2 regions of the Thermosynechococcus sp. PP555 genome follow, and region 2 is predicted to be linked to the other one. Evidence: riboswitches for the same ligand, from Rfam matches in the RefSeq annotation. Region 2 holds a riboswitch; the other holds the start of a gene.
What was found. A riboswitch is a leader RNA that binds a small molecule or an ion and turns the genes downstream of it on or off. The one in region 2 is predicted to bind cobalamin.

Region 1: another riboswitch for cobalamin. It lies ahead of RHH27_RS03995 (sirohydrochlorin chelatase); the one in region 2 lies ahead of metE (5-methyltetrahydropteroyltriglutamate--homocysteine S-methyltransferase).

Annotation. Positions count from the first base shown of each region.
Region 1 covers NZ_CP134168.1:844,681-859,784, reverse strand. The annotation lists gene RHH27_RS04005 (SUMF1/EgtB/PvdO family nonheme iron enzyme) at 1-700, shown strand, start outside; gene RHH27_RS04000 (peptide ligase PGM1-related protein) at 951-2,477, shown strand; cobalamin riboswitch at 2,513-2,654, shown strand; gene RHH27_RS03995 (sirohydrochlorin chelatase) at 2,687-3,718, shown strand; gene RHH27_RS03990 (2-isopropylmalate synthase) at 3,793-5,427, shown strand; gene RHH27_RS03985 (hypothetical protein) at 5,408-5,851, shown strand; gene RHH27_RS03980 (tyrosine-protein kinase domain-containing protein) at 5,862-8,210, opposite strand; gene RHH27_RS03975 (NAD-dependent epimerase) at 8,228-9,244, opposite strand; gene tviB (Vi polysaccharide biosynthesis UDP-N-acetylglucosamine C-6 dehydrogenase TviB) at 9,272-10,549, opposite strand; gene RHH27_RS03965 (glycosyltransferase family 4 protein) at 10,619-11,773, opposite strand; gene RHH27_RS03960 (EpsG family protein) at 11,775-12,779, opposite strand; gene asnB (asparagine synthase (glutamine-hydrolyzing)) at 12,851-14,809, opposite strand; gene RHH27_RS03950 (bifunctional 2-polyprenyl-6-hydroxyphenol methylase/3-demethylubiquinol 3-O-methyltransferase UbiG) at 14,813-15,104, opposite strand, start outside.
Region 2 covers NZ_CP134168.1:1,736,642-1,751,745, forward strand. The annotation lists gene RHH27_RS08525 (polyribonucleotide nucleotidyltransferase) at 1-870, opposite strand, end outside; gene RHH27_RS08530 (hypothetical protein) at 941-1,966, opposite strand; gene RHH27_RS08535 (hypothetical protein) at 2,168-2,557, shown strand; gene menA (2-carboxy-1,4-naphthoquinone phytyltransferase) at 2,591-3,487, shown strand; gene RHH27_RS08545 (DUF5340 domain-containing protein) at 3,475-3,741, opposite strand; gene RHH27_RS08550 (GNAT family N-acetyltransferase) at 3,786-4,292, opposite strand; gene RHH27_RS08555 (NAD(P)H-dependent oxidoreductase) at 4,464-5,120, opposite strand; gene RHH27_RS08560 (His/Gly/Thr/Pro-type tRNA ligase C-terminal domain-containing protein) at 5,249-5,401, opposite strand; gene metE (5-methyltetrahydropteroyltriglutamate--homocysteine S-methyltransferase) at 5,655-7,907, opposite strand; cobalamin riboswitch at 8,199-8,344, opposite strand; gene RHH27_RS08570 (SufE family protein) at 8,496-8,945, shown strand; gene RHH27_RS08575 (glycosyltransferase) at 9,064-9,846, opposite strand; gene thrS (threonine--tRNA ligase) at 9,864-11,681, opposite strand; gene RHH27_RS08585 (response regulator) at 11,930-12,634, shown strand; gene recR (recombination mediator RecR) at 12,636-13,244, opposite strand; gene prfC (peptide chain release factor 3) at 13,252-14,877, opposite strand; gene galE (UDP-glucose 4-epimerase GalE) at 14,922-15,104, shown strand, end outside.

The sequences.
Region 1 (15,104 bases), 890 kb from region 2:
CAGTGAAACAATGCAAATGGTGCTGGCGATGCAGGGGATTTTCACCACCTTGCCCCCTCTCCTATCCTCGCCTCAGTCTTGGCAACGGATTGCCGCTGGCAGTTATGTCATTGGCAGTGAAGACCTCTTAGCCCTTGATAACGAGCAGCCAGTCCAGAGTGTCGAACTACTTCCTTTTACGATTGATGCGGCACCGCTGACCTGGCGGGAATTTCTCACCTTTGTGGAAGCGGGTGGTTATCAGCGGCGGGAATGGTGGTCCAGCAGTGGTTGGGAATGGCGCGAAGCAGAGGGGATCACAGCACCCTTTTACCCCGTTCCTGAGGATTTGGACTTACCTATGTGGGGACTCAGTTTCTATGAGGCTGAAGCCTATGGCCATTTCCAAGGCAAACGTCTCCCCAGTGAACGGGAATGGGAGATTGCTGCTCAGCAGGGACTCTTGAATCAGGGCTACGTTTGGGAGTGGACGCAAAGTCCCTTTGCCCCCTATCCGGAGTTCCAGAGCTATCCCTACCGGGGGTATTCTGCGCCCTACTTTGATGGCAAGCATTTTGTTCTAAAAGGCGGTAGTCACTGGACGCGCCCCATTCTCAAGCGACCCTCATTTCGCAATTGGTATAGCCGCACCACCCGTGAGGTGTTTGCCGGCGCCCGCTATGTTCAACTAGAAGCACTCCCGATTGAGTCTGAGGCCTAGACTGGGTGAAGTGGGTTAATTTTGTGCCCAAGTTCCCCGTGATCCTGTGATCCTTTTCACGGGCACTCTCCTTAGGCTTCGCCAGAATCAGACTATCAACTATCCTCTTGCGAGGCATCTTATGAGAAACATTGAAGCTGAGCAAACGAAGCACCGTTCCTCAGTAAAGAAAGTTTGAACAAGATGACCCCCAAGCGATGAGTGCGACTCAAACTCCCTAAACTAGGGACAAGGGCATAGGGGCGTTTTGATGTCAATTGCTGAGGAATTCCGCCAACTGCAAACGCGACTCTTGGAGTGCTGGGACGGGACAGAAACGTTTATTCCTGAACTACCCAAGGGTCCCGGCGGCATTGAGCGCGATATTGTGGTGGTGCCTTCCCTGAGCTTTCCCCAACCGGAGCTGGCCAAGATCACCGGCTATACCCACTACGAGGAGCGGCAACTCTATACGCTGATCCAGTTGCGGAATCCGCGTACCCGCATGATCTACGTGACGTCCCAGCCACTGCACCCCAGCATTGTTGACTATTATCTGGATTTACTCCCCGGCGTACCCAGTTCCCATGCCCGCGATCGCCTGCTGCTGCTGGCCACCTACGATCGCTCCGATAAACCCTTGACTGCGAAAATTTTAGAGCGGCCTCGCCTTTTGGAGCGTATTCGTCAAGCCCTGCGTCCCAACCAAGCCTACATGGTGTGTTTTAACTCCACCCCTCTGGAGCGGGAACTGGCGGTACGCTTAGGCATTCCTCTCTACTCGACGGATCCCGACCTCCTCTACTGGGGAACCAAGGCGGGCAGTCGGGAACTTTTTGCGGCCGCAGGCATTCCCCATCCGATGGGCAGCGGTTTTTTGCAGGGGGTACCGGAACTGGTGCGCGCGATCGCTCACCTCCAAGAGAAATCTCCTGAACTGCAACGGGTGGTGGTGAAACTCAATGAGGCTTTTTCCGGAGAAGGCAATGCTCTTCTTGATCTGCGCCCACTGCGCCCCCTTGGCAGCCCACACACCCCCGATCATCTACAACGGATTGAAAATAGCCTAGAGGAGATGGTCTTTCAGGCGCCTAATGAAACTTGGCTCTCCTATCGGCAGCGATTTATGGATCTGGGTGGCATTGTCGAAGCCTTTGTGGAAGGGACAGTCAAGCGATCGCCCAGTGTCCAAGGCTGTATTACCCCCAAAGGCAGTGTTGAAATCGTCTCCACCCATGAACAGTTACTCAATGCCCCCACAGGTCAAATTTTCATTGGCTGTGAATTTCCCGCCCATGCCGACTATCGCCAACAACTCCAAGAATTGGGGCAAAAGGTAGGGACGTACTTGGCACAGCAGGGGGTGATCGGCTGTTTTGGTGTGGACGTTGTTGCAACCCAGACAACAGCAGGGTGGGAGCTTTACGCCATTGAAATTAACTTGCGCAAGGGTGGTACTACGCACCCCTTTATGACCTTAAAATTCCTCACCGATGGCCACTATGAGCTAGCCTCTGGACTGTTTTACAGCAAGCACCGCCGTCCCAAGTATTACATTGCCTCCGATAACCTCTGCCAACCCCACTATCGCGGCCTCCTGCCCAATGATCTCTTGGATATGATTGCCCGCTACCATCTCCACTTTGACTCCAGCACCGAAACGGGCACTGTCTTTCACCTCATGGGGGCACTCTCGGAATTTGGTAAGCTGGGACTCGTCAGCATTGGTAACACCCCCGAAGAAGCCCAAGCCATCTACGACCAGACCATTGGCGTTCTCGATGCTGCGGCGCTATAGGTCTCTCATGTGCCCACCCCCTGCATAGACAGGGGTCTGAGAATCTCGCTACAATTGGCAACGTTCACTGTGAAGAGCAGCCTGTAGGGAAAATCCAGTGCAAGTCTGGTGCTGTGCCGCAGCTGTGATGGGGAACCCCCCTCAGCCAGAATGCCTACTTGCTGTGGTTCACTCTGTTTGCCTGCGTCGCACGGGCATGGAGTTTCAACGTGGTTGTTACGCTCAACGATTCCATTCTCAATCCCCTCGTTTTTAGTCTTGATTTACCCCCTCTCCCCCAATCTCGACCGCTTTTACTCGTCGGTCATGGGACGCGCGATCCGGAAGGTCGCCAAGCATTTTTGGACTTTGCCCAAGCCTATTATCAACTGGATCCCTGCCGGCCTGTTTTTCCCTGTTTTCTGGAGTTAACGGAACCCTCGATTTTTGAGGTGCTCAGCCAGTGTGCTGCCGCAGGCCATACAGACTTGTCAGTGCTGCCAGTTTTACTCTTTGCTGCTCGCCACAATAAGTTTGACGTTACCAATGAGTTGGATCGGGCACGGCGGGCGTTTCCGCAATTGCGCTATCACTATGGCCGCCACTATGGCATTGCCCCCGAAATTTTAACCCTGTGGCGATCGCGCCTTGAACGCTTGGACTCACCAGAATTTAATCCCCAAGGCATTGGCCGCGAAGAAACCGTTCTCCTAGTGGTGGGACGCGGCTCCAGTGATCCCGATGCCAATGGCGATGTCTTTAAGCTAGCCCGCATGCTCTGGGAAGGCAGTGGCTACAAAACCGTTGAGGTCTGCTTTATTGGCATTACCCATCCCCGCCTACCCGAAGGATTTGGGCGGGCGAATCTTTACCAGCCCCGCCGCGTCATTGTCCTGCCCCACTTCATGTTTACAGGGGCACTAGTCAAGAAAATCTATACCCTTACCGCAGAAGCCCAAGCCGCCTATCCCAGTGTTGAATACGTGAACCTACCGGAAATTGGCCTGCACCCGCAACTATTTTATCTCACGCGGCAGCGGGAAATTGAAACCCATACGGGGCAGGTGGCCATGAACTGTGAAGCCTGCAAATTCCGCTTGGTGGCAGGCCATAGCCATCATCACCACCATCATCAGGATCATGAGCACCCCTCCCACAGCCATGATCACGGGGGGCATCACCCTCACCACCATCACCATGGATCAACCGTGGACTTGGATCACTTGCCCAGTTACCACCAACGCATTTGGCAAGTTCCCTAGGCATCGCTCCCCAGTGAAAATGTTAGAGTAAATGATGACTGCTACTCTTTCTCAAGCTTAGATAGGGCTTGTCTATGCGTATTAAATATCCTCCCCAGACGGTTGACCGGGTGTTAATTTTTGATACCACCCTGCGGGACGGTGAACAGTCGCCGGGTGCCTCGCTGAATGTGGATGAAAAACTGGCGATCGCCCGTCAACTGGCGCGACTGGGGGTGGATATTATTGAAGCAGGCTTTCCCTTTGCCAGTCCCGGTGACTTTGAGGCGGTGCAGCGGATTGCTGAAACCGTGGGCACCGAAACGGGGCCGGTGATCTGTGGCTTGGCTCGTGCCACCCGCCAAGATATTGAAGCAGCCGCAAAAGCCCTCAAACCCGCCTACTATCCGCGGATTCACACCTTTATTGCCACCTCGGATATCCACCTAGAGTACAAACTGAAGAAAACCCGCGCTGAGGTACTGGAAATTGCCCCCGAAATGGTGGCCTATGCCAAGTCCTTTGTGGATGATGTTGAGTTTTCCCCTGAGGATGCCGGGCGTTCGGATCCTGAGTTTCTCTATCAAGTTTTGGAACGGGTGATTGACGCCGGTGCCACAACAATTAACATTCCCGACACGGTGGGTTACACCACCCCCGCCGAGTTTGGCGCCCTGATCAAAGGCATCAAGGAAAACGTGCCGAATATTGATCGTGCCGTCATTTCAGTCCATGGTCACAACGACTTGGGCTTGGCCGTTGCCAACTTCCTCGAAGCAGTCAAAAATGGGGCACGGCAACTGGAGTGTACGGTTAACGGCATTGGGGAGCGCGCCGGCAATGCTGCCCTTGAGGAATTGGTGATGGCTCTCTATGTGCGGCGGCAGTACTTCAATCCCTTCCTAGGCCGTCCCCCCGAATCGGAAGCACCCCTGACCAATATCAACACCCGCGAAATTTACAAAACCTCCCGCTTGGTCTCCAATCTAACGGGCATGCTGATTCAGCCCAATAAAGCGATCGTCGGTGCCAACGCCTTTGCCCACCAATCAGGCATTCACCAAGATGGCGTCCTCAAGCACAAGCAAACCTATGAAATCATGGACGCCCAGCTCATTGGCCTAGCCGACAATCAAATTGTTTTGGGCAAACTCTCTGGTCGCAATGCCTTTGCCACCCGCCTGCGCGAGCTGGGCTTTGAACTCAGTGAAACGGAACTCAATAAGGCGTTTTTGCGCTTTAAGGAACTGGCCGACAAGAAAAAAGAAATCACTGACTGGGATCTAGAAGCTATTGTTAAAGATGAAACCCAAGCCATTGATGTTCAAGGCTACCAGCTGGAATTTGTGCAGGTCTCCTGTGGCGATCGCGCCCGCCCCACCGCCACCGTAACCATCCGTCTGCCCAGTGGTGAGGAGCTGACAGATGCCGCTATTGGCACAGGCCCTGTGGATGCCGTCTATCGTGCCATTAACCGCGTGGTGCAAATTCCCAATCGCCTCATTGAGTATTCCGTGCAGTCAGTGACCGCGGGAATTGATGCCATCGGCGAGGTGACCATTCGCCTGCAACACGGGGATCGCATTTACTCGGGCCATGCCGCCAATACAGATATTATTGTTGCTTCGGCTCATGCCTATATGAATGCCCTCAATCGTCTCTATCGCGGGCTCCAGCAGCAACGCCTCCACCCCCAGACCGCTGAGGTTCATGGTGGAACCACTCCCTAAGCCCCTTGAGCACCACGGCATCTACCCCTGCCCCATTTGCCGCCATGGCCAAATTGCCCCAATGGTGCTCATGGAAACCCATGCCTGTAACTTTTGCCGCCACATTTTTACCCTTAATCCTGAGCGCCAAACGGCTCGCCTTGAAGATGGGGCGATCGCTTTTCGCTGGCAGTGGACGGGTACAGGCTGGCGATCGCTCCACCGCCCCTCTTCTCAGGTCACCGTTGTTGGCCTTGTGTTAGCTATTTTGCTCATCATTTTACCGCCAACCCTCATCTGGCTAGCCTATGCCCTGTTTCCGCCCCTAGAAGCAGGAGTTTGGCGCTGGCTTCCCCTTCTTTGGACCGGCCTCACCTTAGCTGCCCATGCCCTACTCTTTGGGCCTGTTTTAATGGCTATTTTGTCCCCCGAAAGGGAGATGTGAGACCTTAGACTTAGACAGCGAGGGGTGCCACCGCTGACTCAGCAGCACTGTTCTGATAACCTCTGAAATCTCGGTGGTTGACAGCTACACCATTGACGACAATCCCAAGCAGCTTTTGCTGTAAGCTCAGATCACAAGCCTGCAGTGCCTGAGCAAAAGCTTCGCGTCGCGTTTTCTTTAACCGCACAACCAAGAGCGCCCGCTCCACCGCTGCCAGAACCCGATGCGCCTCGGCAGCAGCCAAGATCGGCGGCACATCCAGAATCACGCAGTCAAAGGTATCCTTAGCGCCCTCCAAGAAATCAAACCACCGCGCAGAACTCAGCAGTATCATCGGCTCTTGCTGAACCTGACCCGCCGTCAGTACCCAGAGTCTTTCCGCACGATTTGCCAAAAGACTGAACCAGTGGGGAAAAGGCATTTCCCCTTGCAACAACTCCCCTAGGCCTGCGACATTGGGAATGCCAAGTCCTTGATGCATGCTGGGCTGATGCAAATTGGCATCCACCAGTAAGACCCGTTTTCCCATCGCCGCTGCTGCAACCGCAAGGTAAATCGCAAGGGTCGTTTGTCCTTCTTTGCCCGCTGTACCCGTTATTGCCAAAGAGCGCGGCAATCCCAACGACTCTAGCTGCGTCAACAGGAAGTAAAAACTTTCCCTAAAAGCAGGTGTGGCACTCGGCAAACGGTGCTGCAATCCCCAGAGCGTCAACGGTGTTTCTAGGCGACTAAAGGCCAATTGATCAAATGTCTTCGTCAAAGGAATCTCGCCAAGAATCGGCAAGGGAGTTTGTTGGCGAATTTGCTCCACTTCTAGGAAACGATCATCCAACCAATCGAGCACTAGAGCTAGAAATAGCCCCGACACTCCCCCCAGCATCAAAGCTATCACCAGTGCCCGTAATAAACGCTGGGTTACCTGATATTCTTCCTTGTTGTCAATATCTGAGAGGACTCGCCATGTGAAGTCTCGTTGCGCAATCTGCAGTTGGAGGGACTGTCGAGTTTGCAGTAATAACCTCAGAGATTCCTGTGCTGCTGCAAAACGTTGCTCAATCTTGCGGTAAGGATTGGCAAGGCGTATTACTCGCGATATCTCTGCCTCGGTGGCCTGAATTTGGTTGCTTAATTCAGCATCCGCCCTCCGCAGCGCTTCAAGCTCAATTCTGGTCTCTATGTACTTCTCGATTAGAGATTCAGAAACGGCACTTTGATAACCAATCAGCGTTTCGGGTTGACGAACTTGATCTTGATTTCTAATCGTAATCTGTCGCGCTTGCTGCCTGGCCTGCTCTAGCAGTAGTCGCTTTTCTTCCTGTAGCACTTGCACCGTCGGTGAGTTTTCATTTACCTTGGCCTGCTCCCCAGCTAGCTTGGTTTCCGTTTCTGTTAATTTTAAGAGCAACTCCTGATAGCTTTGAGAAGCAGCTAGATTGGCGGCAGCAAGTGCTTCAGTAGGAGACAACCTTAACTGTGCTTCGAGGGAGTTAAACGTTGCCTGAGCCGACTCCAGTTTTACTCTATTTTCATTTCTTGCAGAGATCAAATTATCCAAAAGGCTAAGATAAGTTTCAAGATCGCTGCTGCCAGAGGCCGCAGAGTTAAACTGGGAAGCAACTAGGTCAGGTCGTACTACCCGATTCTGAAAGCGAAATTGGTTAAGTTGATCCTCCAGATCATCAATTTGACTCAGGGTCTTCTGAATTTCTTGGTTAACATAGCGCAGATTATCCGCTATTTGATCCTGCTTTTCCTTTTCACTAAATCTTTTTAATTCTTCAACAAGGATTCCTAGGAGTGATTCTATCTTTTCTTTTTCTCTTGCAGAAAATTGGATTTCTATAATCTTTTGACTTGACTGATCTAGTAGTCTATTACCTGAGGTTAGTTTCGCTGGCTGAATTTTCAAGGATCCAATAAAAGATTGATACGAATATTGTTTTGGATCTAGATCAGGATTTGCTACTAAAAATTTCTCATAAATTGGACGCAAAACAATGTCGCTATTGAGTACCTGAACCAAAGTTGCCACATCACCTTTTGTTTCAGCTGACAAAAGGGGCAGGGATATTGGAGCAAGCTGACGGAGTGACTCTAAAGATGTTCCTGGCCGAGCGCCTGAGGATTGGATAGGTTCAACCTGCACCAACACAGAGTGTCGATAGCTTCTCAAAAAGAGGTAAGAGTATCCCAAAAAGCCAATTGAGACTAGTGCACCTGCCAATATGCCAACTGCTGAGCGCCGCTTCAGCCCGCGAAGTACTTGATCAATGGTCACCTTATCAATTGGCTGCGGCTGCCACAAACTTGGCCGAGCGGCTTCAGAGGGCAAAGACAGATGGTTATTTTCACTTGACATAGGGCAAACTCAACTCGTTAGATACCATAGTACTCACGATACCAGTGGACAAATCGCTGTACGCCTATCTCAACAGGAGTTGTGGGTTCGTAGCCTGTGTCTGCCCTAAGTTCGAGCACATCCGCGTAGGTATCGGGGACATCGCCCGGTTGCAGAGGCAGAAGATTTAACTGCGCTTTCTTCCCAAGATAGGTTTCTAAGAGTTCAATATACCGTAGGAGTTCGACGGGGCGGTGGGCACCAATGTTGTAAACACGCCAAGGTGCGAGACTAGTGGCCGGATCAGGATTTTCGCCACTCCATGAAGGGTTGGGTGTGGCAGGTCGATCCAGCACCCGTAGAATCCCCTCGACAATGTCATCAATGTAAGTAAAGTCGCGGCGATGCTTACCATAGTTAAAGACAGGCAACGGTTCATTATTCAAAATGGCTTTCGTAAACTTAAAGAGTGCCATGTCGGGGCGCCCCCATGGGCCATAGACGGTAAAAAAGCGCAGTCCAGTAGTGGGCAGGTCATAGAGGTGGCTGTAGGTATGTGCCATCAGTTCATTGGCTTTCTTGGTGGCCGCATAGAGACTCAAGGGGTGATCAACATTATCGTGAACCGAAAAAGGCAGTTTTTTATTGGCACCATAGACGCTTGAGGTGCTGGCATAGACGAGATGCTCTACCTGATGGTAGCGACAGGCTTCCAAAATGTGGATAAAACCTACAATATTACTGTCAATATAGGCCAAGGGATTCTCAATCGAGTAGCGTACACCCGCTTGCGCTGCTAAGTGGATGACCCGTTGGGGGGTAAAGTCTCTAAAGAGTTGGTTCACCCCTGTACAATCTACGAGGTCAATTTTTCTGAATACAAATTGATCACCTGCCGTGAAAGGGCTGAGTCGCTCAAGGCGAGCTTTCTTAAGGTTGACATCGTAGTAGTTGTTCAGATTATCGAGACCAATCACGCGATCGCCCCGCTTAAGTAGTTCCAGTGCTACTGCATTGCCAATAAACCCAGCAACACCCGTCACCAAAATATCCATCTTGATTCCTCAAATGACAAAAAGTAGCTAAAGGCGGCCGTCCACATCTTCCTTCGATAATACCCACTTCACATCATAAAGAACTCCCGGTGTTTTCAAGAGAGCACGAATGCCAGTACTACCCATTTCATGAAACTGCTGGTGGGCAACAGCAATAATGATTCCGTCCCACTGATGAGATAACTCTTCAATAAGGGAAATTCCATATTCTCTCTTGGCCTGTTGGGGATCTACCCAAGGATCGTAAATATCAACCCCTAGGCCATAACTTTGCAGTTCTTTGATAATGTCAACGACACGTGTGTTGCGTAAATCGGGGCAATTTTCCTTAAAGGTTAGTCCCATAACAAGTACACGAGCATTAGGTAAGTCAATTCCCTTTTTGACGAGTAACTTCAGAAATTGCGCTGCTACATAAAAGCCCATGTTATCGTTGATACGGCGACCAGCCAGAATCAGTTCAGGGTGATAATTGCAAGCTGCTGCTTTGTAAGTTAGATAGTAGGGATCAACACCAATACAGTGGCCACCGACCAATCCCGGACGAAAGGGCAAGAAATTCCATTTTGTGCTTGCAGCAGCTAACACTTCTTCTGTATCAATGCCCAATAGGTGAAAAATAATAGATAGCTCATTCACAAAAGCAATATTAATGTCTCGTTGAATATTTTCAATTACTTTTGCCGCTTCGGCCACTCTAATCGAGCTTGCCTTGTGTGTTCCCGCTGGAATAATTGATGCATATAGGCGATCAACTAAATCAGCAACTTCAGGTGTTGAACCAGAGGTAACTTTTTTAATTGTGGTTAAACGATGATTATGATCCCCCGGATTTATTCGTTCAGGGCTATAACCAACAAAAAAATCTTGATTAAATTTTAGTTTGGATTCCTGCTCAAGGATGGGAACACAAACTTCTTCTGTTACACCCGGATAAACAGTAGATTCGTAGATAACTATAGACTGAGGTGATAAAATCTGACCAACACTCTTGGAAGCTTTTCTTAAAGGTTCAAGATCTGGAACTTTGTAATAATCTATTGGAGTGGGAACAGAAATAATAAAAATATTACATTTTCTTAAATCTTCGAGATAGGTTGTGTACATTAGCAAGGAACACGCTTGCAAATCAGTGTCACTGACTTCTCCTGTTCTGTCATATCCCTGCTTAAGTTCAGCGATACGTTGGCTATTAACATCATAACCAATAGTATAGTACTTCTTGCCAAATTCAACGGCCAAAGGAAGACCAACATAACCTAAGCCAATCACAGCAATCTTAAAAGTATCAGAAAAATTAAGCATCATGCACTCACCTTCGCTAATTTCGGCATCTTTCACTTTTTTGAAAAGAGTTGCAATATCCTAATAAAACTAACATGAACTGAGCAATTTGAGGTATTGAGCATTAATCTTTTTGACATCAAATAAGTCCAAAGCCATTTGATAGCTATGATACCCCATTGAAGGAATCAAACTAGGTTGTTCAATAAATTTCCGCATTGCAGTTATCAAGGCATTCACATCCCGAGGCGGAATAAGGTAACCATTATAGCCGTCAATAACCGTTTCACGGCAGCCTGGCACGTCCGTAGTAATCACTGGTCGACCCATAGCCATTGCTTCTTGCGTACTGCGGGGAACACCCTCACGGTAGGAAGGTAAGACAAACACACTAGTACTGGGTAGATACTCTTTGATATTAACAAAGCCAAACCACTCAACTATACCAAGCTCTGTAAATTCCTTAATTTGTGCTTCAGATAAGCTCCCCGGATTGCTATCTAGTCCACCAATTAACCAAAATCGAACTTGAGGATACAGAGCTTTTAAGTATTTAGATGCCTCTAAAAACTCTAATACTCCTTTTTCAATGAGTAATCTTGCAACTAAAGTAAATGTTAATGGACGAGAAAAAGGCTCGCAATACGACCATTCTTGAAGATTAACGCCTGTCCCTTTAATGATTAAAGTTTTACAAGGATTTAGGCCACATGCTTGAGTAATTTCATGACAGTCATCTTTATTTTGAAAGATAATTTTATCCGCAATAGGTAAGCATATCCTGTATAAAAAAATGAGAATGATCTTCAATTTTTTTGATTTTAATTGATGGTCAGGAGTAAATGCATAACCTAAGCCCGTGAATAATGCAGAGCGGAATTTTATACCAACAAATCTCGAGGCTAGTAATCCCCAAATAATTGGCTTCGAGCTAATAGCCAAGAGACTATCAGCATTAATTTTTTTTATTGTTTTAATAATAGAGAAGAGAGATTTAATTTCTTGACAAGGATTCATGCCATTACGAACAAGGTAAAAATGATGACATATGGCACCTATTTCACTTAGTTTTGAAATTTCTGCTTCTGTATAATCTGGAGCTAAACAATGAACCTCAGCACCTGTATGAATTAACTCTAAAATCAAATCTCTTCTGAAATTAATTAACATCTGAGCATTGTTGCAAAGCAATATCAATGACAACCCATCTAGCTTGGGTATTCCATAGTGATCTTTGATTGCCATCTTAAATAAAAGGATACATGCGATAGGGTAACCACGCGAAAGCATGATCAGCAAATTGCAGCCATACCCATAATACTAAAAAACTGTAACCAAGTACTAGAAGCATCCATCGATAAAATATTTCTCGGCTTTGAGTGAGAAAGAGGTAGGGCAAATTTCCTAGAACATAGATCTGAATAGGTATTAGGTACAGCGCAAGGCGATCGGCAGCAGTTGAAGAACCTGTTAGCAAGAGTGCAAAAGAAAAAATAACTAGCCAAGATAAAGCAAGATAAACTTTTGAAGAAGTTCTAAAGAAATTATGCCCTGTATAGTATTCGATTAAAAAAATAGTTGCAGGTAAGAGATTCATGGATAGTCGAATTAAAGCACCTGAAGATGACATTCCTGCTCCGATATAGCTAACTAAAAATTTATCGCTGATGCTAGTAATTGCAATTGCACCAGATAGAGCTATCAATAATAATGCTGACACAAGTAGAATATTAATTATTTTTCCTGTTTTTAGTGCGTCAAATAAAAACATTAATATCGGCACTAATATCAGAAATATTGCTGTCTTATGAAACAGTAATGCCAAAATAAAAAACAGAATTGAATTTATTTTTTTATTGGATTCTAATGCCATTAACGCTAGTAGCTCTAAAGCGATCGCTCCTGCTTGGCGAGTATAGCCCATTGCTACAACAGTCGTTAAGTATGGGAAAGCAACTGTTAAACCCAAGTAAGGATTTTTCAGTTTTTGACAAAAAGCAAATAAACAGCTTGTGTAAATCACTGCAACACATAAGTTTACAAAATAAATTTCCTGATTAAGGGCAGCAGCAATCTTATTAATCCAGTGATAGGCAGGGTCACCAAGTAGGGCTTCAAAGCCTACCCATGGCTGATATCTAGAAGCTTCTAATATATCTATATACGTCAACCAGTCTCCACCAACTTCAAATCTCAGACCAATAAAAGCGACATAAATACTAAAAAGAAATACCCAATACCACTTCGGCATTTCTATAACCGATGGTGTTAGCGTGAGTAAGAAAACAAAGAAATAGGGAAACATATGCTAGGGCTAGATATTCAGAAACAGCGCTCTAACCATGACTGAAACATTAATACTTCCCATAGTTGTCCTGCCCAGTTGCGTTTTCCTGTTTGATGCTCCTGCCAGTATTGCCAAACAAGGTCAGGGTGTAGGTAGCCCTCCTGCTGAAGACGGGTTGGGTTCAATAAAGTTGCTCCCCAATCTCGCAGTTCAGAACGTAACCACTGAGCTAGGGGAATGCCAAATCCCATTTTAGGGCGTTCAATCAAGGGCGGCGGGACATAGCGATACAAAAGTTTACGGAGTACCTGCTTGCCCTGTTGCTGTCTGATTTTCATCTCAAGGGGGAGTGTCCAAGCAAACTCAACAATTCGATGATCTAGAAAAGGAATACGGGTCTCAAGACTCACTCCCATGGCGGCGCGATCGACCTTGACAAGGATATCATCGGGAAGATATGTCAAAAGATCAAGTGCCATCATATAGGATTCAAAAGGCAGTTGATGGCTCAGTTGGTCAAGCTTTTCTTGGATTAATAATGGTTCTTGACTATTAAGGACGAACTGGGAAGGTAAATCAATCAGTGATAGAAAAGAAAGATAGACTTCTTTGTCAGAGGTCATTTCACAGAGCTTAGCCAGCTTAGCGATTTTATCCCCTATGGTTGTATATCTTAAATTCTGAGGCAGAAAGATACTAAGTCCCCCAAAAAGCTGATCCCATTGTCTAGGGGATAGTTTTTTCAGCAAAGATGCAAGGGTGCGGCGCACTGGTTTCGGCAAGCGTTCTATTTTTCCCAAAATCGCAGGGGTCAAAAGGTACCGCACGTATCCGCCAAATAGTTCATCCCCCCCATCACCGGACAAGGCAACTGTCACCTCTTGGCGCGCAATCATTGACACAAGATGGGTAGGGATTTGAGAGGAATCAGCAAAGGGTTCGTCGTAAAGGTGGGTAAGTTTGGGAATGACATCCCGCGCCTCTTGACCTGTAAGGTAATATTCAGTGTGATCGGTACCCAAGTGTTGGGCAACTGCTTTAGCATATTGGGCTTCGTTATAGGCATCTTCATAGAAGCCAATGCTAAATGTTTTAACGGACTGGGAAGAAAGGCTTTGCATCAAAGCCACAACTGTTGAGGAATCGACGCCCCCGGACAAAAATGCGCCTAGGGGAACATCTGCTAAGAGCTGCCCTTTGAGACTTTGACACAAAAGACGCTCTAATTCAGTTGCTGCTTCGTCCTCTGTTCCTTGAAAAGGCTGGGCAAGCCCTTTAGCAATAACGCTTTCCAATAACCAATAGGCTTGGGGTGTGCCTTGAGTATTGGGGCTGAGGGCTTCAGCAGGCCACTGGAGATAGGTACCTGCTGGTAACTTCCAGATATGTTCATAGATGCTGTAGGGAGCAGGAATCCAACTGTAGCGGAAATACAGCGCTAAGGCATCGCGATTAATCAAGTTAGCAAAGGCTGGGTAAGCCCGAATCGCTTTGAGTTCTGAGGCAAAAACCAAGGCTCCATTGACCCAACCGTAGTAGAGGGGCTTTTCACCAATGCGATCTCTAGCTAGGGTTAATGTACGAGTCTTGCGATCCCAGAGGGCAAGGGCAAACATGCCAACTAGCTTTTCTAGGGCTGTGGTCACGCCCCAATGGCTAAAAGCCGCCAGTAGCGTCTCGGTATCGGAATGTCCGCGCCAAGGGGGGGCTGCACCAAGCGCTGTTAACTCCTGACGCAGTTCAAGGTGGTTGTAAATTTCACCATTAAAGACGAGGACATAACGGCCACACGCAGAAGCCATCGGCTGATGTCCTGCGGGGGAAAGATCAAGAATTGCTAGACGACGGTGGCCTAGGGCGATACCTGCCGCCTCATCTATCCAGACTCCCTCATCATCAGGGCCGCGATGGGAAAGGGTGCCATTCATCTTGCGGATAGTTGCTGCCCAGTCACCTAAAAAGGCAGCGTTGAGAAAACCAACTAGGCCACACATAGTCTATTCATAAAATTTCGGTATCTCCACCTTCTTATAGCCTAATGCCGTCCAGAATGGAGGACTATCTGAAAATTGAATATTTTCTAATCCAGCTTCCTCAAGCATGTGTTGAATCTCTAATTTTGAGAATCGTTTTTCTAGGGGTGTGCCAAAGCGATCTCTAGAGTCAACACACATTGTATAGAATGTTTTATCTCGATAATAACTAAGTGGTAAGCTATTTACATTGAAGCCAGCTTTTTCAAGAAGATATGATAGTCGAGCCAAAGGAAAATAGATGGCTATAGCAATC
Region 2 (15,104 bases):
GACCGGGTGATCCGCTGGCAGGGCAGCAATTTCTTGGGCGATCGCCCCTTGCACCTCATCGAGGGCAGCATCGCGAACATTTTTGTCCTTTTCAAAGCGTTTGAGAATGGCTTTGACCGGTTCAACAGCGCGATCGTAGATGAAGTTTTCCAAGGTGGGGTCGATCGCCGGCGGTTCCGCGTGGACAATGTCAATGCCCAATTCCTTGAGGAGATCCCGCTGCGCTTGAATCAGGTCTTGGATCACCTCATAGCCAAAGTCAATGGCTTCAATCATGTCGGCTTCGGGCAGCTCATTAGCACCGGCCTCCACCATCACCACGCCATCGGGAGAGCCGGCCACGACCAGATCTAAGCCACCGCGCTCAATTTCTTTGTAGGTGGGGTTGATAATAAACTCATCCCCCACAAGGCCCACCCGCACTGCTGCCATTGGACCATTAAAGGGAATTTGCGCCAAAAGAACAGCGATCGAGGCTCCCGTTACCGCCAATACATCGGGGGGAACATTTTCATCCAAGGAAACCGTCGTGGCTACTACTTGCAGATCATCGCGCAACCATTGGGGAAAGAGGGGGCGCAGCGGCCGGTCAATCAGGCGACCAATGAGAATCGCTTTTTCGGGGGGGCGACCCTCACGCCGTAAAAAACCGCCGGGAATCCGCCCAGCGGCATAGAGGCGCTCTTCGTAATCCACCACAAGGGGTAAAAAATCAATGCCTTCGCGAGCGGCGGCACGATTCGCCGTCACGAGTACAGCCGTTTCTCCCGAACTAATGAGAATGGAACCGGCAGCTTGGGGGGCAAATTTTTGCAATACCACCTTAATATCCCGCCCATCTAGGGGGATAATCTTTTCTAGACCCTTCATTGGCGTTCTATTTTTTCCTTCTTCCTATTTCTTTCTCTCTACTAGGATAGCCGCTTCTGCCACTCATCCGCTAAAGTTCAAGGATCAGCCGTGTGCCCCCAAGGACGGCAAGACTGGGGGTCGCTGTCCAGCTTTGGGTTAATAAAATTTGTATCAGTTCTGCCGATCGCCGGCTGCTGGGGCTATCCTGTAACCCCAAATAGAAACTGGCAGAGTGGTGGCTATCTTGACCGAGCACTTTCAACAGATCATCAGCGTAGTGAATGGCTTTTTCCATCTGGGTTTGCAAGTTAGTCCACAGATCGACATTGCGAAGATTGCTCAGGGTTTCGGCCACCACATCTTGACGGTGTTGAATTAGGATGGTTCGCGGCTGTAGCTCTGGCGGTAAATCCGCAAAGAAAATGGCCGGGCCATAGCCAATGAGATGAACCATCTCCATCCATTTCGTTTGTGGCAGCAGCAATTGGCGGACAATGTGGCAGGCAAGGGCAGTAATAATTAACCCTTGACTATGGGCGACAAGGTACAATTCGGCTCCCGCTTGTAACCCCTTGACGATTTCATAGGCCAACCGCAGGGTGGGACGCGGCGCGCCGGCTGGAAAGGCACCGTAGAGATACTGGACAAAATCCCCCCAGCCTAATTTTTGTAGGAACGAGAGGTCAAGGAGTTTCGTTAAGTCAGCGGTGCTATTGATATCGAGGGGGCGCTGTTGCAGTTGGCTCGGTTGGGCGATCGCTAGAATATCGGCATCATCGGTCAGATCTTGAGTCACCAGTTGGCTAAGGAGTTTGGCATACTCATAGCGGCGATCTTTGCTGGGGTCTGGGGCTGGGGTCTGGAGCCAAAAACGGTAGAGTTCTGCCTTACCGAGGAAACTTTCCAAGAGATCCGCTTGGAAGCCATGGGTCTGATTGTGAATGCCCCGAATTTCTAAAGGATAAGTCGCTGTGAGTTCGGCAAGGCGGTTCAAATCCCGCCGTTGCTTGGCAGCATCGCTCCCTATCCCATTCACATGGAGTAAACGCCGCCGTAGGGGGACGCTCAGGGGGTTGCCGGGCAAAATAATCGTACCGTCTAGGGGAGAGGTCATAGGGAATTTGGAAAGTCTAATGAGAGAATTTGGTGAAACGCAATAAAAGGCGGCTAAATTGTGATCATCGTCACAGTCATTCTATCGGGGGATGGGTCATACTAAATAGTGACTCAGTACTATCCGAGTCATCAACAGGGAACACACAACGAGCCGACAGACTGTAGGTAAGTTTGTCGGTTTTTTTTTAGAATTTCAGGCATGCCCCACAAAAAGATCACGGTTCGTTTAGATGCTGAACTCTATGGCCAACTCCAACGCTGGCAAGTCCAGCAGGGATGCGGTTCCCTTAGTGAGGCAATTCGTAAAATTTTGCAACAATCTCTTCAGCCGACGGAGATGGCCTGTCCCACAGTTTTGCAGCGACTGAGTGCCCTAGAACAGCAAGTGGCCGCCCTTGAACGCCGACTGTGTCCGCCTCAACCCACTATCGAAACGCTGACGATCGCGGAGCTAGAGCGGCTGACTCGCCCACAACTGGTGGCCTTAGCGCGGGACTTGGGCATCTATAGCTATAAGCTGAATAATCCAGCGTTGCGGCAGGCCATTTGGGCAGCGAAACAAGCGATCTATGGACAGGAGCGGCAATGATATGCTGACGAAGGTGACTCAAGTATGGGTGAGATGGCTAGTCCGTCAGAATCGATAGATCGCTCCCGTTTGTGGTGGGCGGCGATTAAACTGCCCATGTACAGTGTGGCAGTGATGCCCATTTGGTTGGGCACGGCGGTGGCGATCGCCGAAACGGGAAGGGTGCACTGGTGGCCTTTTGGGTTGTTTCTGACAGCGGCAGTGCTGATTTTGGTTTGGCTGAATCTCAGTAATGATGTGTTTGATGCCGAAACGGGGATCGATCGCCACAAGTACCATTCAGTCGTCAATCTCACGGGCAAAAAGCAACTCATCTTCTGGCTGAGCAACCTCTGCTTACTCTTGGGGCTACTGGGGATTGCGGCCATTAGTTGGTTGCAACAGGATGCAACGGTTTTAGGGTTGGTATTGCTCTGCTGTGCCCTAGGCTATAGCTACCAAGGCCCGCCCTTTCGTTTGGGCTATTTGGGCTTGGGGGAGCCGATTTGTTTTATCTGCTTTGGACCTTTGGCGATCGCTGCTGCCTACTATAGCCAAGTGCAAACCTTTAGCCCTAGTATTTGGCCAGTGGCTATCCTCAATGGTCTAACGACAACACTGATTCTTTTTTGCTCCCACTTTCACCAAGTGGCCGATGATCTAGCCGCTGGCAAACGTTCGCCGGTCGTGCGCTTAGGGACGGCTCGCAGTGCTCAACTGGTCTATGGTGCCTGTGGTCTTTTTTATGGGGTGTTGCTGGCCAGTGTCGCATGGGGAATCCTGCCATGGCCAACACTGCTGGCTTTGAGTTCACTGCCTTGGGCGATTTATTTGTGCCAGCGGATGGCGCAATTTCACAGTGTCCCTGAGCAGATCAAGAACTCGAAATTTATTGCGGTGCAACTGCATTTTTGGAGTAGCTTGCTCTTGGGATTGGGTTACTTGCTCTGAGCTGGGGGGCGATCGCGATTCAGCGACCATTGGTACTCCACACTGCCGCCTCTCAATTGCCATTCCTCCTCAAACTGCTTTTGCAGCCGCAGGGCTTTGCGCAGATGAATGACCGCACTATGGAGTTGCTGGTAACCACTGGAGTGGGGAGGGAGGGCGGGCAACGAGACCTGTTCCAAAATTTGCAGCGCTAACTCGTAATGGATGTGGGCAGGAACAGGAATCTCATCTGAGGGGGCAGAAGAAAGAGTCACCGGGGCAGACACCTCCAAGGAACGACTATCTAGATTTCCGCTTTCTAGCGGCGGCGGGGACGGCGATAGGTCAACCGCTCGGAGCGATCGCGCTCGTAGGCAATCAGCCGGCCATAGATTTCGTGCTTGGTTAAGTTTAACGAAAAAAAGACATGCCGCCGCGGATTGCCAAAGCCCTTACGCGTAAAGAACTTCACTGCGGGCGTGTTGGCCGGATCGGTATCCACCAGCATAAATCGCGCCCCCTCCTCAATCATGCGTTCAATGAGCTTATCTACGAGCTTGTCGGCAATCCCCCGCCGTTGATACTGCGGATGTACCCCCAGCCAGTTAATGTAGCCATAGACCCAAGGGGCTTTGCTAATAATTGTGCCTAAGATAAACCCTGCCACTTGCGAGTCGGCTTCGGCCACCAGACAGTATTCGGGATCGGTGTTGTAGAAACCAATAACCTCCCACTCATCCCAGATGCGATACAGCGAGGGATACAGATCACTGGTGAAGAGTTCCTCACCAAGGTGAAATACAGGGGCAATGTCGTCAATGCCCATCTCGCGAATAATAATGTTGGTGGGTTCAGAGCGCTCTTCTTCTTTGGCGGGAACGATTTCTAAATCAACTAAATTGTGGTCAATGGGATCATCGGTGTGCAAAGACATACAAACGTTTGTACCGAGCTATTTCTAGCTTAGCCCATGTCCAGCGGGGTCAATTCGTGAACCTTAGCGCACTTCCACAACTGCCTCTAGGGGATAGCGTACCTTGGGCAAAGTCGCATAGTTGTCATCGGCCGCTCGATAGCCCGCTGCACATAGAACGACGGCATGATAACCCTGGGCAGGTAGACCGAGAAGGCGATCATATTCTTGGGGCAAGAAACCCTCCATCGGGCAGGTGTCAATGCCCAGCAGCGCCGCCGTCAGCATAAACTGACCCAAAGCAATATAGACTTGGCGGGTTGACCATTCATCAACATTGAGGGGGTAGGGGGGTGACTGCAAAAAGCCCTTGACCAAGTCCCCATACTTTTGCAGATTTTCCACTGCGGTTTGGTGGACTTCCGCTTGCCGTGCAAGGTAGCGATCGACGTCCGTAGCATTGAGATTGGTTTTAATGGCAAATACCACTAAGTGGGAGGCATCCACCACCTGCCGTTGATTCCAAGTGTGGGGGAGCAGGGCTTGGCGTAGCGCAGGCGTCTCAATGACGTAAAACTTCCACGGTTGCAGGCCAAAGGAAGAAGGAGCCAGTACCAGACTTTGTAGAAGTGTTTGCCACAGATCCACAGGAATTTTGCGATTGGGGTCAAATTTCTTCGTGGCGTAGCGCCATTGCAGTTGTTGCAAAACCGTTGTTGGTGAAATCGGTGTTTCAGTCATTCTGTTCCCTAGAGAATTGATTAGAGCGATTACCCAAAGGGTACGCTACGCGATCGCGAGAACCACTCGCCGCTCATTTTGACAAACTATTAAAGGTGAGGTCAACTGCCCTGTAGATCAATTGCCCACTATTGCCACTGAATATCGGCATCGATCGCAGTCATGGCAGAGGTGAGTTTTTCAACCAGTTCCTTAACAGGGAAAGCGCCGACATCTCCCGCTGCACGGGTGCGGATACTCACGGTCTCGCTTTCGACTTCCTTGGCACCCACAATGCCCATCACAGGAATTTTCTAGGTTTCAGCATTGCGGATTTGTTGACCTAGCGATCGCCCGTACGATCCACACTCATGCGGATGTCCCATCAGCCGAGGTCAGGTGCCCCTACCAATCATGGAGCAGGTCTTTAGGCATGGGGCAGCCTGCTTACAAGCATTGCCCCGCTAATCGCAGGAATGGAAACGCAGTTTTGAGTGGTGGAAAAATCCTGCGATTTTAAGGGGGCAACGGTGCGCTGGCAGCGACAACAGATCCTCAGTTGGTAAGACGAGCCCCTCGCAATTGCTGGGCGGCGGCCACCATGTTTTTCAGTGAGGGAATCACTTCCTCCCAGCGACGGGTTTTCAGACCGCAGTCTGGGTTAACCCAAATCTGGTCACTGGGTAGATGGGCGATCGCAGTCTCCAGCTGCTGAACCATCTGCTCAACAGTGGGAACTGCCGGACTATGAACATCATAAACACCATTGCCCACCTGCTGTTGATAGCCGGCATCAGTAATTTCAAACAGCGTTTCATTGTTACTGCGGCTATTTTCAATGGACAACACATCTGCATCTAGGCGCTCGATATGTTGAATAATGTCGCCAAACTCCGAATAGCACATGTGGGTATGAATTTGGGTTTCTGGCTTAGCCACACCAGCCGCCAACCGAAACGCATCGACAGCCCAAGCCAAGTACTCCTGCCAACGTTCCGGCTTGAGGGGTAATCCTTCCCGTAAAGCGGGTTCATCAATCTGGATAATCTTTGCCCCAGCAGCTTCTAAATCGGCCACTTCATCCCGTAGAGCCAAGGCAATCTGCATCGCCTGTTCGCTACGCGGAATATCGGTGCGGGTAAAAGACCAGTTAATCATTGTTACCGGCCCCGTCAGCATACCCTTGACGATTTTTTGTGTCAACGATTGCGCCACCTTAAACTCTCGCACCGTCATTGGCTCGGTTCGCGCTACATCCCCATAAATAATGGGTGGACGCACACAGCGACTGCCATAGCTTTGCACCCAGCCGTGTTCAGTAAAGACAAAACCAGTGAGCTTCTGGCCAAAGAATTCCACCATGTCGGTGCGTTCAAACTCGCCATGCACCAATACATCTAGGCCAATTTCTTCCTGAAATCGAATGCATTTGGCAATTTCAGCATCAATTGCTGCTTGGTACTCAGCAAGGGTGATTTCTCCGCGCTTGAGCTTCACCCGCAATTGCCGCACTTCTGGGGTTTGCGGAAAAGAACCAATGGTAGTTGTCGGAAAGAGCGGTAAGGTGGGCTGCAGTTGGCGGCGTTGTTTATAGGGCATAGCCCGTTCCAGATCGTTGACGGTTAAATTGCGCAACCGCTGTTGTACTACTGGATTCACAGGCCTAAATTCCTTAAAGGCCTGCCACTGGGCTTCAATCTCTGCCAATTGGGGGTGCTGGGCAAGGGCTTTGGGACTCTCCTGCAGCGTCTGTGCCAATAGCACCACCTCATCCAACTTTTGTTCGGCAAAACTCAACACCCGCCGCAATGGCTCTGGTAACTTCACTTCTCGTGCTGCATCGTAGGGGACGAATTGTAAAGAGGCTGAGGGGTGCAACCGGATATTAGTTGTGATACCCTGAATCGCTGCTAAGGTTGACACGACAGGTTCTGGGCAAATTTTCCAAATGTTTCGGGCATCCACAATACCCACTCCCAGCTGTTTATCCCTTGGGAAACCATACTGCTGCAATAATGCCAAGTTCTGCCCACGGGTAAAATCTAGACTAATGCCGGCTACGGGCAACGTCACCACCCAAGGATAGGCAGCGCCGAGATCATCAAAGTAGGTCACTAGGTAAATCGGCAAGCCAACTTGACAGAGCGCATCAAATGTTGATTCATACAATTCCCTGAAGTTGTTGGTGTCCCCAAAAACCAAGGCAGGTTCGTGGATTTGTACCTCAACCACCCCTAGGTTCTTCAATTCAGCCAACAGGATAAGATAGCGCTCCACTAGGCAAGACAACGCTTCCTCTAGATTCATCTGCAGCCGACTCAGCCGTAGCAGGGTTAAAGGCCCTAGCACCATGGGAACGGCGCGATCGCCCAAGACCCTTTGGGCGCGACCAATGATCCCCAGAAAATCACTAAAGTCCGCTGCCTGAAGAGGCTGACTCATTTCGGGAACCAAGTAGTGATAGTTGGTGTCAAACCATTTGGTCATCTCAAGAGCTGGAATCCTCTCTTTGCCACGAGCCATTGCAAAGTATTGCTCCAGCCCTGTAAAGGCTTGATACCGCTGTGGGATGAGGCCGAGGCGGACACTCCAGTCAAGGACGGGATCGTAAAAACTGGTATCGCCAACGCCAATGCGATCAATGCCAGCCTGCAGTTGCGTTTGCCAATTTGCCAATTCAATCTCTTGAACTGTTTGTAGCAAATTTTCTTGATTGTATTTGCCATTCCAAAAGGCTTCCAATGCCTTTTTCAGCTCACGATTTTTACCAATGCGGGGGTAGCCTAGCGTTGCAGTTTGAATGGTCATTGTTGCAGTACCCTGAGTTTTGACAGTTCTCTCAATAGACAAAGAAAGATAGCTGTTTTCAGCCCAACAAGCAGTACACTTCCAGCATCATCAGCAGAACCTAACGTGGGTCACTGCAAGAGCAACCCCTTGTCTAAGTGCTTGTAGGTGCTTGAAAATCTCCAAAATCACTTGTGCTACAGCAACGGCAGCAACGTTGCCAGAAAAGGGCGGTAGGGGGGTTCTTTACCTAGGCAAATTAATGAAAATTGAAGCATGAAGAACATCATCTGTACCTCGCAGATGTTGGCATAACGACATTCACAACTCGGCGGGCATTCTGACTGAGAGAGTAGTGCCTCTCATCACAGCTGCGGGACAGCGGCAGATTTGCACTGCACTTTCCCCCTTGCGTCTGATGGCTGATCCCCACCAGAACCGAGTGAGTACATTCAAGGCTAACACAAGTTATGAGTTAAGGGTAAGAGCACGGCGGTCTATTGGTATGAAAAGCTGCCCCTAGGTTGACTGCTGCCGTTATTGTGCAACTGCTGAGGCTAAAATGAGAAATAGTTATCATTTTTCTCAGCAGCGTTCTTCTAGGTAAATATGCCCTCCGCCTGCCAGCCTTTACCGGCTTCCCTCGATCGCATTGTTCAGCGGTTCCAACAGATCTCAGATCCAAAGCGGCGCTATGAATACTTACTGAGCTTTGCAAAGCGCCTGCCGCCATTTCCTGAGGAGCAGAAGGTTGCCGCCAACCGCGTACCCGGCTGTGTCTCCCAAGTGTACGTGATGGCCTCTTTAGAGCAGGGCAAGGTGATTTTTCAGGGGGATTCTGACGCTCAAGTGACGAAGGGATTAGTGGGGCTATTGGTTGAAGGGTTGAGTGGGTTGACACCTGCAGAAATCCTCCAGTTAAAACCTGACTTTATTCAGCAAACCGGACTGAATGTCAGCTTAACCCCCTCGCGAGCCAATGGCTTTTACAACATTTTTCGAACGATGCAACAGCAAGCCCTAGCCTATCACTTGGCCGAGACTTCGTGTCACACTTAAAAATCTCAGCTGATGGGACTACAGCAGCAAAAGCTGGGCTGGGTGCTAGAGAACACCCTTACGAAGGAGGATAATCCTTTAGTTGTAGGATGACGCAACAATCCCCGCAACGGGGACACTAAGCTTCGTTTGCGGATTTAGCACTCGTGCTTGTACCCCATATTAGAGAAGGTATATACTTAGGAATAACAACTCGAATAAATAAAGCACAAATAAGAATTAATATTTGTAAAAGCAAATTTTCTCCGGTTTCTACCTGTAAACGGAAGACATCACATACAACTGATAATTTATCAGTTGATGAAATACCGCCAAGCATAAATTCTCCAGCAATAAAATCGCATCCGTGAAACTTACAGCCATTTTGGATAGCAGTTTTGATAAAGAAGTAGTCTGCGCCAACTGGAAATCTATAGGAATAGTATCCTAGTTGCCTATGAAGATCAGTTTTAATTAAAGTGCCAACAGCATGGGAAGATATGTAGGCTCCGGCTGAAAACAAATACGGTCTTCCCTTATTAGGACGCCTTAATCGTTTACCTACCCACACATGTGCTGATAGTATATCTGCTTTCGTAGAGCAAGCAGCTTTTCTAAACAACTCTATTGTATTCTGTTCTAGTACATCTCCAGCACCTAAAACAAGATAATAATCTCCACTTGCAATTTTAAGTGATTTATTGATCGCATGATATAAACTAAAATCTGGTTCTGAGATAATTTTTATATTTAAGCCCTTTGTAGACTGAATAATACTAATGGTACTATCAGTTGAAGCACCATCTCCAATAATCCATTCAAAGTTTTTATCCGTTTGATCTTGAAGGCTTTTAATGGTTCGAGTAATCGTATCTTCGACATTGAGAGTTGCCGTAATGATTGATATAAAAGGATAGGTCATAATGAGTTAACCTCTAGCTACTGCCACTGAATCTCGGCATCCATTGCATTCACTGCCGATGTCAGTTTCTCGATGAGTTGTTCAACAGACAAGGCGCCGACATCTCCCGCTGCACGGGTGCGGATACTCACGGTCTCGCTTTCGACTTCCTTGGCACCCACAATGCCCATCACAGGAATTTTCTGGGTTTCAGCATTGCGGATTTGTTTACCTAGGCGATCGCCACTGCGATCCACGCTCACGCGCACACCCTGCTCTCGCAGTTGAGCGGCCACACGTTCGGCATAGGGGCGTTGCTCATCCCCCACGGGCAACAGGCGCACTTGCTCTGGTGCCAGCCAGAAGGGGAAATCCCCTGCGTACTCCTCAATGAGAATGCCAATGAGCCGCTCCAGCGAGCCAAAGGGGGCACGGTGAATCATCACCGGTCGGCGGCGGGTATTGTCCTCAGCAACGTATTCCAAATCAAAGCGCTCAGGCAAATTGTAGTCCACCTGAACCGTTCCCAACTGCCACTCGCGACCGAGAGCATCCTCAAAGATAAAGTCGAGCTTGGGGCCATAGAAGGCGGCCTCCCCAATCCCCAAGAAATGCTCCATGCCCAACTGTTCTACCGCTCGCTGAATTGCTGACTCCGCCTTTGACCAAGCCTCATCGGAGCCAATGTACTTGTCGGATTTGGGATCGCGGAAGCTCAGCCGTGCCTTGAATTTATTTAAACGCAGACAGCGAAAGACCGAGAGAATGAGATCAACCACATTCAAAAACTCGGCATCCAACTGCTCTGGCGTGACAAAAAGGTGGGAGTCATCAACGGTAAAGCCCCGCACCCGCGTCAAGCCCCCCAATTCCCCGGACTGCTCATAGCGATAAACCGTACCAAACTCCGCCAACCGTAGGGGCAAGTCACGGTAGGAGCGCAACTCACTTTTATAGATTTGAATGTGGAAGGGGCAGTTCATTGGCTTGAGGACAAAGCCCTGCTCGTTGGCTGCCGCCTCAGCATCTTCGGCCATCAGGGGAAACATATCCTCTTTGTACTTTTGCCAGTGGCCAGAGGTCTTAAATAGATCCACACGGGCAATGTGCGGACTCACCACCGGTAGATATCCCCGCTTCATTTGCTCTTTTTTGAGAAACTCCTCGAGGGTTGAGCGCAGAATCGTTCCCTTAGGAGTCCACAGGGGTAGCCCTGGTCCTACAGGATCAGCGAAAATAAAGAGACCCAGCTCTTTGCCCAGTTTGCGGTGGTCACGGCGCAGGGCTTCTTCTTTGCGGCGTTTATATTCCGCCAGTTGTTCTGGGGTTTCCCAAGCAGTACCGTAGATGCGCTGCAGTTGGGCTTTGGTTTCATCGCCGCGCCAGTAGGCACCGGCAACACTTTCAAGGGCGATCGCCTTGGGGTTAATCTCGCCCGTATTTTCAACGTGAGGTCCCGCACAGAGATCCCACCACTCATCCCCCAAGTGGTAAATCGTAATTGGCTCCTCGAGGTCTTGGAGAATTTCCAGCTTGTAGGGTTCCCCTAGCTCCCGGATGCGGCGCTCGGCCTCCTCACGGGTCACTTCCTCGCAGATCACCGGCAACTTGCGCTTAATGATCTTGACCATCTCCTTTTCAATGAGCTTCAAGTCTTTTTCGCTGAAGGGTTCGGGGTGGTCAAAATCGTAATAAAATCCACTCTCAGTCCAAGGACCAATTGTGACCTGCGCCTTGGGAAACAGCTTCTGGACTGCCATTGCCAAAATATGGGACGTGGTGTGGCGAATACGCTTGATCCGCTCCGATTCACTGGTTTTGGGAAGGTGGATAGGGGCAGCAGCAAACTCTGGCATAGGGGCTGATCTATCTAACAAATCTTTCATCCGGCTGAGACTTCTATTGTGACATTCTCCTGCCCTCAAGGGTGGGTCTTTGACCCCAAATTTTTGGGTTCAGGGACGCTTTGCCGCAGTGTAAGGCGAGTGGCCAACTCCAAAAGATAGGGCTATGCTAAGGTTGAAATCACGTAGTGGTCATGCCACTGCCGCCCTCTATTCACAATCTCTTGCTATAGGAATCTTGTATAGAATGGAGTGTTTCCGTGACTAGCCGCAAAGTCCTTGTCATTGATGACAGTAAAGTAATCCGGATGCGCGTCCGCGAGATGTTGCCAGAGGGCGACTACGAAATCCTTGAGGCCAAGGATGGCCGTGAAGGTCTGCAACTCATTGAGCAGTCTGAGCCGACGTTGATCATGCTGGATTTTCTGCTGCCGAAGGTGAGCGGCTGGGAAGTCTATCAAGAATTGGAGAAAAATGATCTCCTTGGCGCTATCCCCCTCGTAATTATGTCAGGGCGCAAGGAAGAGGTCACCGAAAAGCTCCAAGAACCCTTTGAGTGGTTTGAGTTCATTGAGAAGCCCTTTGAAAAAGAACAACTCGAAGCAGCAATTCAAGAGGCCTTTCGCAAAGCCCGTAAGCCCAGACCCGTCAAAGCAGCAGCTCCTGCGGAAGTAGCGGCTCCCGTCGCTGTGGATCTCACCCCCGTCTATGCCAAACTGGCCGCCCTTGAAGGTGCCATTCAAGCTTTGCAGGCACAATCTGTCAAGGCAAATGACTTTGCTCAACTCCAAGCAACGGTTGCGCAACTGCAACAGCAACCAGCGGCAACAGGTAGTGGTGGGGATGACAATCGCCTCGCCGCTTTGGAAGCGGAAAACCAGCGGTTACACCACGAGGTCGAGCAACTGAAGCGAGCCATTCACCAAATTGTGACGGCATTGCGGCGATTGCAGGGGGGGCACTAAGCTACTGCCACTCAATTTCCCGGCGACCGGCAAGGGCACGGGCAAGGGTCATTTCATCGGCATAGTCGAGATCACCGCCCACCGGTAGGCCAAAGGCAATGCGAGTGACCTTCACAAAAGGCCGCAGCAGCTGCCCCACATAGAGAGTGGTTGTTTCCCCTTCAATACTGGGGTTGATGGCCAAGATCACCTCTTGCACCTGCGGTTGGCTGGCGCGCTGAATCAGAGGTTGAATGTGCAGGTGTTCGGGGGTGATGCCCTCTAGGGGCGAAATGAGTCCGCCCAAAACATGGTACTTGCCGTGGTATTCGCGGGTTTTTTCAATGGCAATGACATCGCGGGAATCAGCCACCACACAAAGGAGATGATTGTCTCGCTGGGGGGAGGCACAGATGTCGCACACGGGTTCGGCAGAGAGGTGGAAACAGATAGAACAAAGCCCCACCTGCTGTTTCGCTTCAAGGAGAGCTTGCGCCAAGGCTTGAATATCAGCCTCGGGACGTTTGATCAGGTGAAGGGCAAGACGTTGGGCGGTTTTGGGGCCAATGCCCGGCAGGCGTTGCAACTGCTCAATGAGACGAGCAAGGGGACGGGTATAGACACTACTCATGGGGCAGCTAGGCAGACACAGCAGCGGCAAGGGGGGCGATCGCGCTCAGGCGCAGTTTGGGATGATCTGCCATTGTCTGTTGCAGATTCCACTCATTCTTAAAGAGCAGCACCGGCCGTCCCCAACTGTCTTTGACGGTGACAGCATTAAAGATGCGGCCAATGGCTGCAAGGGCTTCCCAACCATCCAGTACCCAGCGCGCAACGGTATAGGGGAGAGGGTCGAGACGAGTTTCCACACCGTATTCGTTTAATAGGCGAAACTGCACCACTTCAAATTGCAATTGGCCAACTGCCGCCAGAATCGGTTCTCGTTTCGATTCATCGGTAGAGTACATGATTTGCACGGCACCCTCTTCCCGTAGCTCATTCACCCCTTTTTGGAAGGATTTGAACTTGGAGGGGTTGGGGTTGCGCAGATAGGCAAAGAGTTCTGGGGAAAAACAGGGAATGCCTTCATATTCCAATTTGGGGCCGACATAGAGGGTGTCGCCAATGGCAAACATGCCTGGATTATTCAGGCCAATCACATCGCCCGCATAGGCCGTTTCAAGGGATTCGCGACCTTGGGCAAAGAGTTTTTGGGGACGAGAAAGGCGGATGGTTTTGCCGGTGCGAGCATGGTTGACGGTCATGTCCTTTTCAAATTTGCCGCTACAGACCCGCACAAAGGCGACGCGATCGCGATGTTTCGGATCCATATTGGCCTGCAGCTTAAACACAAAGCCAGTGAAATGCTCCTGCGTCGGATCAATCGCCCCGCGATCGCTCTTGTAGGCCATGGGTGGCAACGCATAGGTCAAAAAGTGCTCCAGAAACAGGCGCACGCCAAAGTTGGTCATGGCACTGCCAAAGAAGACTGGAGTCATTTTTCCCTGATGCACCAAATTGAGGTCAAATTCAGCACCAACCCCATCTAGCAGTTCCAGTTCGTCCTTGAGTTGGTGATATTCCAAGCGATAGGGCTCAATGTAGGCGTCAATGGCCGGATCGCCAAGGGCAAGGATGGTTTCCGCCGCAGCACGGCTACCGTGGGTCGTGCGCTCAAAAAAGTGAAAGTTGCGGCGCACGCGATCATAGACGCCGCGAAAGCGATCGCCCATCCCCAGCGGCCAGTTCACAGGATAGGGAATCAGCCCCAGCTCCTGTTCAATTTCATCAATCAGTTCAAGGGGTTCCCGCCCCGGCCGATCCAGCTTGTTGATGAATGTAAAAATCGGCAGACCCCGCAGTTGGCACACCTCAAAGAGCTTACGGGTTTGGGGTTCTAAACCCTTGGCCGCATCCACCAGCATCACGGCATTATCAGCCGCCGCAAGGGTGCGATAGGTATCTTCACTAAAGTCTTGGTGGCCGGGGGTATCCAAGAGGTTAATCTGATAGCCTTGGTACTCAAACTGCAAGACCGTCGAGGTAATCGAAATCCCCCGTTGTTGCTCCATTTCCATCCAGTCAGAGGTGGCTTGCCGCTGTGCCCGTCGTGCTTTGACGGCTCCCGCCTCGTGAATAGCCCCACCGTAAAGCAGTAACTTTTCCGTCAGCGTCGTTTTCCCGGCATCCGGGTGAGAGATAATAGCGAAATTACGACGTCGTTTCACCTCTTGGGTGATTTCATGGTGTAAGTCACTGGTCATGGCAGAATTTGTAGCAGCTTTCCTAGTGTAACAGATGGACTTTAATGACAATTAATAATGGTAATAATTCGCCGCTGATTCTGGTCACCGGGGGCGCGGGCTATATTGGCAGCCATACCGTTTTGGCACTGCAGCAAGCCGGCTTTCAGGTTCTGATTTTAGATAGCCTTGAGCGAGGGCACCGCGATTTAGTCGAGTCTGTTCTTAAAACAGAACTCATTGTGGGT